One region of the Methylobacterium sp. ap11 genome, then DNA from elsewhere that is predicted to be linked to it. Evidence: riboswitches for the same ligand, from Rfam matches in the RefSeq annotation. Region 1 holds a riboswitch; each other region holds the start of a gene.
The links. A riboswitch is a leader RNA that binds a small molecule or an ion and turns the genes downstream of it on or off. The one in region 1 is predicted to bind thiamine pyrophosphate.
Positions count from the first base shown of each region.

Region 2: it holds a riboswitch for thiamine pyrophosphate, as region 1 does, so the genes downstream of both, thiC (phosphomethylpyrimidine synthase ThiC) here and BMX97_RS19020 (LuxE/PaaK family acyltransferase) in region 1, are expected to answer to the same signal.
Region 3: it holds a riboswitch for thiamine pyrophosphate, as region 1 does, so the genes downstream of both, thiO (glycine oxidase ThiO) here and BMX97_RS19020 (LuxE/PaaK family acyltransferase) in region 1, are expected to answer to the same signal.

Region 1 covers NZ_FOEB01000013.1:24,243-27,496, reverse strand. Annotated here, with positions in the region: gene BMX97_RS19035 (GntR family transcriptional regulator) at 1-698, shown strand, start outside; gene BMX97_RS19030 (RidA family protein) at 664-1,074, opposite strand; gene BMX97_RS19025 (TetR/AcrR family transcriptional regulator) at 1,229-1,795, shown strand; TPP riboswitch at 1,843-1,945, shown strand; gene BMX97_RS19020 (LuxE/PaaK family acyltransferase) at 2,063-3,139, shown strand; gene BMX97_RS19015 (acyl-CoA reductase) at 3,151-3,254, shown strand, end outside.
Region 2 covers NZ_FOEB01000008.1:133,546-136,799, forward strand. Annotated here, with positions in the region: gene BMX97_RS14040 (acyltransferase family protein) at 1-623, opposite strand, end outside; gene BMX97_RS14045 (HNH endonuclease family protein) at 753-1,127, opposite strand; TPP riboswitch at 1,315-1,426, shown strand; gene thiC (phosphomethylpyrimidine synthase ThiC) at 1,485-3,254, shown strand, end outside.
Region 3 covers NZ_FOEB01000002.1:367,071-370,324, forward strand. Annotated here, with positions in the region: gene BMX97_RS04135 (adenylate/guanylate cyclase domain-containing protein) at 12-1,259, shown strand; TPP riboswitch at 1,343-1,476, shown strand; gene thiO (glycine oxidase ThiO) at 1,565-2,746, shown strand; gene thiS (sulfur carrier protein ThiS) at 2,743-2,955, shown strand; gene BMX97_RS04150 (thiazole synthase) at 3,211-3,254, shown strand, end outside.

The DNA.
Region 1 (3,254 bases):
GGAGCACGCTGGCCGGCCAGCTCACCTCGGAGATCCGGGCGGCCATCCTCGACGGGCAGTTTCCGGCGGGCGGGCAGCTGAACGAGATGGCGCTCGCGGGCCAGTTCGGCGTGAGCCGCGGCCCCGTGCGCGAGGCGATCCAGCGCCTGGTCCAGGAGGGCCTCCTGCGCGCGGAGCCCCATCGCGGGGTCTTCGTCGTCGATCTCGCCGACGACGACATCGTCGACATCTACTTCACCCGCAAATCCCTCGAGATCGCGGCGATCCGGCGGGTGATGGCCGATCCGCGCCGCATCGCCCTCGCGGACGAGCTGATGGGGCTGACCGACCGGATGGCCGTTCTCCTCGGCAGCGGCGACTGGGCCGAGATCGCCGACCTCGACCTGCATTACCACCGGCGCATCGTCGAGGAGGCCCGGAGCGAGCGTTTGTCGCGCGGTTACAACACGCTCCAGGCCGAGACCCGCCTCTGTCTGCGGCTCATGATGGCGGGCTATCGCCAGAACCGCGCGCTCATCGAGGAGCACGAGCGCCTCGCCCGCTTCATCGGCGACGGACACCCGGACGAGACCGAGGCGGAGATGGACGCCCATTTCGGCGATCCCGTCCGCATCCTGGAGCGCGGCCGGACGGCGATGCGCGAGGCCCCCGACCTTCCGGGCCTCAGCCGCGCGCCGGAATCCGCGCGATCGCCTTGATCTCGAAGGCGAAGCCCGCGAGCCACGTCACCCCGACGGCGGTCCAGTTCGGGTAGGGCGGCGCGCCGATCACCCGGTCGCGCACCCGCATCACCGCGTCGAACTGCGCCTCCGGGTCGGTGTGGAAGGTCGTGACGTCGACCACGTCGTCGAAGGTGCAGCCTGCCGCCTCCAGCACGGCGTCGAGCCGCGCGAAGGCACGGGCGACCTGGGCCTCGAAATCCGGCTCGGGCGAGCCGTCCTCGCGGCTGCCGACCTGGCCGGAGACGAACAGCAAGTCGCCGGAGCGGATCGCCGCCGAGTAGCGGTGCTTGTCGTAGAGCGCCTGCCGGCCGGGCGGGACGATCGCGTCGCGGGTCGAACGGGTCTGCGCCATGGATTGCTCCTCCGGACCGCGATTTGATATACGGGCCGTATGCGATTGAGCATGGATACGCGCCGTATGTCAATTCACATACGCGACGTATGCCAAATGACATGCGCGGCGTATGCCGATGGAGGCGGATCGGGTGGCGGGACGACGCGCGCAGATGATGGAGGAGACGCGGGCCAGGCTGATCGAGGCCGCCCGGCAGGCTTTCGCGGCGAGGGGCTTCGCCGCGTCCTCGATGGACGACCTGACCGCCGCGGCCGGGCTGACGCGCGGCGCGCTCTATCACAATTTCGGCGACAAGAAGGGCCTGCTCCAGGCGGTCATCGACCGGATCGACGCCGAGATGGCGGCGCGCCTGGCCGTCGTCGGCGAGCGGGCGCAGACCCCGTGGCAGGGCCTCCTCGACGAGTACCGGGCCTATATCGAGATGGCGCTGGAGCCGGAGATCCAGCGCATCGTGCTCCTCGACGGGCCGGCGGTGCTGGGCGATCCCTCGACCTGGCCGAGCCAGAATGCGTGCCTCACCGAGACGACGCGCCGCATCCGGGCGCTCGTCGCCGGCGGCGCGATCCCCCCCGTCGACCCGGAGGCGGCGGCGCGCCTCCTCAACGGCGCCTCGCTCCACGCCGCCCTCTGGGTCGCGGCGTCGGACGCCCCGGAGGCGACCCTGGCCAAGGCCCTCGACGCCTTCCGGCGCCTCGCCGAGGGGCTGGCGCGGCCGTAAGGCCTCGCCTTGACACCCGCCCCCCCGCCCCCCACTGTCCGGCCTTCCCAGGGGAGCCTCGCGAGGAGGCTGAGATTCCGCCGGCCCGGACCCGTCCGGGCGCCGCGGTGACCCTATGAACCTGATCCGGGTCATGCCGGCGGAGGGATGCGGGACCGGCACGGCCGCCATGGCGCCGCCACGAGGGCGCTGCCGCCAGCCGTCTTTTCGCGCAGGATCTCACGCCCGGCACGGCCGACGCCCACGATGGGGCGCGAGGTGGCCGTGATGTCGCAAGCGGAGATCGTCGAGGCCCTGGTCGACTTCATCGGTCGGCCGGGGGCGGACGAGGCGGAGTTCGAGGCGATGGCGCTGCGGCTCTTCGCCCACCAGTACGCGCACAACGCCCCCTATCGCCGCTTCGCCCAGGCGCGCGGGCGCACGCCGCTCAGCGTGCGGCGCTGGCGCGACATCCCGGCGGTCCCGATCAAGGCGTTCAAGGACCTCACCCTGAGCTGCTGCCCGGCCGACGAGGCCGAGCGGGTGTTCATGACGAGCGGCACCACCGGCAGCGGGCGCGGCCGCAGCTACCACCCGACGCTCGCGGTCTACGACCGCTCGATGCTCGCGGGCTTCGCCGCCCGGGTGATGCGTGGGCGCGACACGATCCGCATGGGCCTGCTGTTTCCCGACGAGGCGACGCTCCCGAACTCGTCGCTCGCCCACTACCTGGCCCTGGCCAAGGCGCGTTTCGGGACGCCAGACAGCGCGGTCTTCGTCGGCCCCGGCGGGCTCGACCTCGACGGGCTGCTGGCGGCGCTCGCGGAGGCGGAGGCCTCGGGCGAGCCCTATGCGCTGCTCGGCGCGACCTACGCCTTCGTGCCGGTGATGGACGCCCTCGCGGCGCAGGGCCGCCGCATCGCCCTGCCGCCCGGCAGCTTCCTGTTCGACACAGGCGGCTTCAAGGGCCAGTCGCGGGAGATCGAGCCCGACGCCTTCTACGACGGACTCTCGCGGACCTTCGGAGTGCCCCGCGAGGCCTGCCTCAACATGTACGGCATGACCGAGCTGAGCACCCAGTTCTACGACGACGGCAACGCGGTCTGCCCGCCGGTGAAGTCCGGCCCGCACTGGATCCGCAGTCGCGTCGTCGATCCGCTGACCGGCCGGGACCTGCCCGAGGGCGAGACCGGCGTGCTGGTCCACCACGACCTCGCCCATTTCAACTCGGTCTCGGCGATCCTGACCGAGGATGCCGGGGTGATCGTGCCGGGCGGCTTCCGGCTGCTCGGCCGGGTCGAGGGCTCGGCCTCCCGCGGCTGCTCGGTCGCGGTGGCCGAGTTCCTGGCCGCCGCGCAAGGATGAACGACGAAGGCATGAGCGATTGCGGGATGAGCGCGGTCGAGGAGGCCGGCTACCTGCCGGGGCCGTTCGCCGGCATGGCCGGCCGGCGGGTCGTCGTGCACCGGGCCTGGGGCGA
Region 2 (3,254 bases), on a different contig from region 1:
AGGTAGCCGGCGACGAAGTAGACCAGCCGGTCGCAGAACTCGTCGATCAGGGTCGAGCCGGTATGGACCGGGGCGAGCTGGAGAAGCGCCGCGCCGATCAGCAGCACCGGCCAGGGCAGCCGGCGCAGGAGCTTGACGACGACCGAGAACACCGCCAGCAGGTAGATGAACCACAGGGTCGAGTAGGGCTCGATCAGGCCGTGGGCGAGGTGGGCCAGGAACGCGCCGGGCCCGGCGCCGTCGGTGATCTGGCCGTACTTCACCGCGGACTGGAGCACCATCCACAGCAGGTAGAAATACGCGAAGTGGACGATGCGCCGGTCGGCGAAGAGGCGCCAGTCGCGGTCGACGACACGGCCGACGAACAGGCCGGAGAGCAGGAAGAAGTCCGGGATCCGGAACGGCTTGGCGAACTCCACGACGTGGTGCATGAAGCCCTCGCCGCCCATCGCCTCGCCGACCCCGAGGGTGGAGTGCATCATCACGACGAGGATGATGCAGATGCCCTTGGCGACGTCGACCCAGGCGAGGCGCCCGGTGCCCGGTGCGGCCCCGGCGCGCGGGCGCACCGGATCGTCCGGCCGGACCGAGAGGGCGGGTTCGGTGTTGGGGCGGACGGACATCGGGCGTCTCCGGAGGTTCGGCCGGAAGGCTGCCAGGGAGACGTAAAGATCGGATCGGGCCCGATCCCGCGAATCGCGCCCAAATGCGAAAGACGGGATTTACCCTGATCGGCCGCGGCGAGCCCTCCGCTACCGAACGCTGCGCTTCGTCTCCCGGCGCGTCCGGGTCATCCGCGTCGCGGCGTGGAAGTCGTCGGGCTTCGTCCGCACCCAGGCCAGGAAGCGGGCGATCTCCGGCTCGGCCCGCAGGCTCTCGACGTCGCTGAGCCGCCGCGCCAGCTCCGCCTCGCTGTGCCGGGCATGGATCGCCGAGTGGCAGATCTGGTGCAGTTGCACGGTCTCGCCGTGGGTGCCGCCCTTCAGCTTCGGCGTCAGGTGGTGGCGGCTCTGGCGGGCGCCGGACGGGATCGGCCGCTCGCAGAGCGGGCAGATCACCGCCGGGCGGGTTGCCGGGCCATGGGTCGAGGGGTCGTCGTCGTTCCAGCGCCGCTCTCGGCGTCCCAAGGCCTGCTCCTCTGCAAGGGCGGGGGTGGATCGTCCGTATCTGGGTCGCCGGGCGGGCGGGGCGCAAGGTCGCGCGGGTCATGTCGCGGGAGCACCGATGCCGCAGTTCTCGGACTCCATGCCGTCCCTTGCGGCAGAACCCCCCGGACCGGCGATTGACAAACCTCACACCCGGCGGGAGATTGATCCCGTTACCGAGGGGAGCCCCGCCAACGGGGGCTGAGATTGGACGAGCGCGCGTCCTGACCCTTGAACCTGATCCGGTTCGTACCGGCGGAGGGACGGGAACCTGCCATGACCGACGTGACCCGTGCGTCCTCGCGCCTCGAGGCCGGATCGTCTCCCAGGGAGAGATCCATGAACGCACCGATCCCCGCCCACAATCTTCCCCCCAAAGATCTTCCCAAGGATCTTCCGAAGACCGTCACCACCGGGCCGGTCACCGGCTCGGTGAAGGCCTATGCGGCCCCGCGCGGGCGCCCCGACCTGCGCGTGCCCTACCGCGAGATCGCCCTGACGGACCCGGGCGAGGCCCCGGTGCGGGTCTACGATCCCTCCGGCCCCTATACCGAGACCGACGCGCGCATCGACCTCTCCGCCGGGCTGCCCGAGATCCGCGCCGGCTGGCTCGCCGCCCGCGGCTACGGGGCGGTGGCGCCCCGGGCGGTCAAGCCCGAGGATAACGGCTTCGTGGCCAAGGACCGGCTGGTGGCGCCGTGCCCGGCCGCCCGCACCGTGCGGCGCGGGGCGCCCGGCCAGCTCGTCACGCAGTACGAGTTCGCCCGGGCCGGGATCGTCACCGAGGAGATGATCTACGTCGCCCACCGCGAGAACCTGTGCCGCGAGGCGATGCTGGCCCAGGCAGAGGACAAGATCGCCGACGGCGAGAGCTTCGGGGCCGCGATCCCGCCCTTCATCACCCCCGAATTCGTGCGCGACGAGGTGGCGCGCGGGCGGGCGATCATCCCGGCCAACATCAACCACACCGAGGTCGAGCCGATGGCGATCGGCCGCAACTTCCTCGTCAAGATCAACGCCAACATCGGCAACTCGGCGGTGACCTCCTCGGCCGCCGAGGAGGTCGAGAAGATGGTGTGGGCGATCCGCTGGGGCGCCGACACCGTCATGGACCTCTCGACCGGCCGCAACATCCACAACATCCGCGGCTGGATCCTGCGCAACGCTCCGGTGCCGATCGGCACGGTGCCGATCTACCAGGCGCTGGAGAAGGTCGGCGGCGATCCGCTCAAGCTCGACTGGGAGGTGTTCAAGGACACCCTGATCGAGCAGGCCGAGCAGGGGGTGGACTACTTCACCATCCATGCCGGCGTGCGCCTCGCCCACGTGCCGCTCACCGCGCGGCGCGTCACCGGCATCGTCTCGCGCGGCGGCTCGATCATGGCGCGCTGGTGCCTCGCCGGGCACCGGGAATCGTTCCTCTACGAGCGCTTCGAGGAGATCTGCGACATCTGCCGGGAGTACGACGTGTCGTTCTCGCTCGGCGACGGGCTGCGCCCGGGCTCGATCGCGGATGCCAACGACGCGGCGCAGTTCGCCGAACTGGAGACGCTCGGCGAGCTCACCAAGGTCGCCTGGGGCAAGGGCTGCCAGGTGATGATCGAGGGCCCCGGCCACGTCCCGATGCACAAGATCAAGGTCAATATGGACAAGCAGCTCGCCGAGTGCGGCGAGGCGCCGTTCTACACGCTCGGCCCGCTGACCACCGACGTGGCGCCCGGCTACGACCACATCACCTCGGGGATCGGCGCGGCGATGATCGGCTGGTTCGGCACCGCGATGCTCTGCTACGTGACCCCCAAGGAGCATCTCGGCCTGCCCAACCGCGACGACGTGAAGACCGGCGTCGTCACCTACAAGATCGCCGCGCATGCCGCCGACCTCGCCAAGGGCCACCCGGCCGCGCAGGTCCGGGACGACGCCCTGTCGCGGGCCCGGTTCGACTTCCGCTGGGAGGACCAGTTCAACCTCTCGCTGGATCCCGACACCGCCCGGGCCTACCACGACGAAACCCTGCCGAAAGACGCCCACAAGGTTGCGCATTTCTGCTCGATGTGCGGCCCGAAGTTCTGCTCGATGAAGATCACCCAGGACCTGCGCGCCGACGTG
Region 3 (3,254 bases), on a different contig from region 1:
ATGTCAGAGCCATGCACGACCAGCCTCGCCTCAACTCCGCTCCGACGCCCACGGCCGCGGCGGACGGGTCGGAGGCGAGCGACATTCCGATCGGCCTGTTTCGCGAATGCGTGGCCCTGCGCGACTGGCTGCTCAGCGAGGGCGCGCGGCTGCCGGAATCCGGCGATCTCCTGGCCGGCATGGCCGAGCGGTTGAACGACCTCGGCGTGCCGGTCGACCGGGCGACCACCGCCATCGACGCCCTGCACTCGGACTATTCCGGCGTAGGCCGGTTCTGGACCCGGGAGGACGGCGTCAGCTTCCGCCTCTTTCCCCACGGCGAGGCGACCGAGAAGGCGCTCTCGCGCAGCCCGTTCGCGCATGTCTACGCCACCGGGCAGTGGCTGATCCTCGATCTACGCGAGACGCCCGACGACCGGTTCAGCATCGTCCCGGAGCTTAAAGGCGCGGGCTACACCCACTACATCACCGTGCCGCTGTTCTTCACCAACGGCACCAGGAACGGCGTCACCTTCGCGACCCGCGATCCCCGCGGCTTTCGCGACGACGACCTCGCCATCCTGCGCTTCATCGTGCCGACCCTGTCGGCCGTGATGGAGATGCGCGGCCTCAACGCCCGGCTCGACCACGTGCTGCGGGTCTATGTCGGCGACGGGCCGCACCAGGCGATCCTCGCCGGCTTCATCCGCCGCGGCCAGGTCGAGCGGATCCGCTCGGCGATCCTGTTCGCCGACATGCGCGGCTACACCCACCTCACCGACGCGCTCACGCCCGAGGCCTCGGTGGAATTGCTCAACACCTATTTCGACTGCCTGGTGCCGCCGATCGAGAGCGAGGGCGGCGAGGTCTTGAAATACATGGGCGACGGGCTCCTCGCGATCTTCCGCGAGAGCGGCGACGACCTCGGCGGCGCGGCGCAGGGCGCGCTCTCGGCCGCGCAGGCCGCGCTGCGTCGCGTCGAGGAGGCCAACCGCGCCGGGCGCTTTCCCACCCGCATCGAGATCGGCATCGCGCTCCACCACGGCGAGGCGGCCTACGGCAATGTCGGCTCCGGCGCCCGGCTCGATTTCACCGTCATCGGCCGCGACGTGAATCTGGCGAGCCGGCTCGCCAAGCTCAACAAGATCCTGTCCGAGCCGCTCCTGATGTCGAAGCCCTTCGTCGACTTCCTGTGGGGCGATCCCGAGCTGCTCGGCACCCATCCCCTCGACGGCATCGCCGAGGAGATGGCGATCTACCGGCCCGGCAAGGGTTGCTGATTGAAGGGCTGCCGATTTCGCGCCGCCCGGCACGGCGGGCGGTCGCAGGCGGTTGACGAACCGGCTCCCGCTCGCCAAATTCCGGCCGTTCCAGGGAGATCCCCGGCAAGGGGCTGAGACACCGCTGGACTGCAGGCCCTTCGGCCTCGGTCGGCGCGGAAATCCTTCGAACCTGATCCGGCTCATACCGGCGTAGGGATTGGACAGGCCGTCTCAGGCCCCGCGCATCATCCGGCCACCGGGCGCTGTCCAACTCTCTTCGGGCCACCGTGGAGACGAGGGTGCACGCGACCAGGGCGCAGACGATCGGACGGCGGAGCGGGCCGGCCACATCCCCGGGGACCGACCGCCTGCCGGAGCGCGCCGATGTCGCGGTGATCGGCGCCGGGCTGATCGGGCTCTCGGTCGCGTGGCGGCTCGCCCGCGCGGGCCTCGCCGTCGCGGTGATCGAGCGCGGCAGAGCCGGGGACGGGGCGAGCCTTGCCGCCACCGGCATGCTGGCGGCGGCCGCCGAGCACGAGCCCGGCGGCGAGGGCTTGTCGCCGCTCTGCGTCGAGAGCCAGCGCCTCTGGCACCCGTTTCGCGACGAGCTGGAGGCCGAATCCGGTCTCACCATCGATTACCGCCGCGAGGGCACGCTCGTGATCGCGCTCGGCCGCGACGAGGTCGAGCGCCTGCGTTTCCGCCACGAACTGCAGCGGCGCGACGGGCTTAACGCCGAGTGGCTGTCGGGCCCTGCGGTGCGCGCCCGCGAGCCGGGCCTGCGCCCCACCGTCACCGCCGGCCTCTTCTGCCCCGACGACCACCAGGTCGACCCCGCCCGGGTGATGGCGGCCCTGCGCCAGGCGCTGCGGGCGGCCGGCGGGTGGCTCGTCGAGGAGACGACCGTCACGGCGCTCACCCGCGAGGGCGGGCGCGTCACCGGCATCGAGACCTCGGCCGGCGCGCTGCGGGCCGGCACCACGGTGCTGGCCTCCGGGGCCTGGGCCGGGGAGGGGGGGCTGATCCCCGATCTCGCCCTGCCGGTGCGCCCGCTTAAGGGCCAGTCGGTGGCGCTGCAGATGACGCCGCGCAGCGGCCACCTCTCCCACGTCGTCTGGACCGAGCAGGTCCACATGGCGCCGAAGGCCGACGGCACGCTGATCGTCGGCGCCACCGTGGAGGAGACCGGCTTCGACCCCCACCTCACCGCCGGCGGGCTCTACGCCCTGCTGGAGGGCGCCCGGCGCGCCCTCCCGGGCGTCGAGGAGATGCGGGTGGTCGGCGTCTGGAGCGGCTTTCGCCCGACCTCCGACGACGACGCCCCGATTCTCGGCGAGGCGCGGCCGGGCCTCGTGCTCGCCGCCGGCCATCACCGCAACGGCTACCTGCTCGCCCCCGTCACCGCCGAGGCGGTCGCCGCCCTGGTCCTGCGCGGCGAGACGCTGCCGGTCGCCGCGCCCTTCGGCCTTGCCCGCTTCACCCCGTCCTCCCGCGAGACCCCATGAAGATCCTCGTCAACGGCGAGCCCCGCGACAGCGCGGCCGCCACCCTCGACGCCCTGTGGCGCGAGGAGACCGCCGACCTCGATCTGCCCGGCCCCCAGGGCTTCGCCATCGCCCTCAACGGCGCCGTGGTGCGCCAGCGCGCCTGGGCCGAGACGCCGCTCGGCGAGGGCGACCGCGTCGAGATCGTGCGCGCCATGCAGGGTGGGTAGTGGTTGTCAGATCGTTCAATGGGGTCGCGCAGCATCACGGACGCTTTCTCCTTCCCCCACTCTCGACCTCATCCTGAGGTGTCAGTCCATCAGAGATGGACTGACCTCGAAGGAGGGCTCCAGGGATCGCAGCGGCTTCTGGAGCCCTCCTTCGAGGCTCAGCGATCTTCGATCGCCCGCACCTCAGGATGAGGTCGTGGGCGGGATATCGGCAACACGCTCCTACGAACTGCCTATGAAATCTGGAGAAACCCCATGACCGACTCCCACGACGACCCGTTCGTCATCGCCGGCACGAC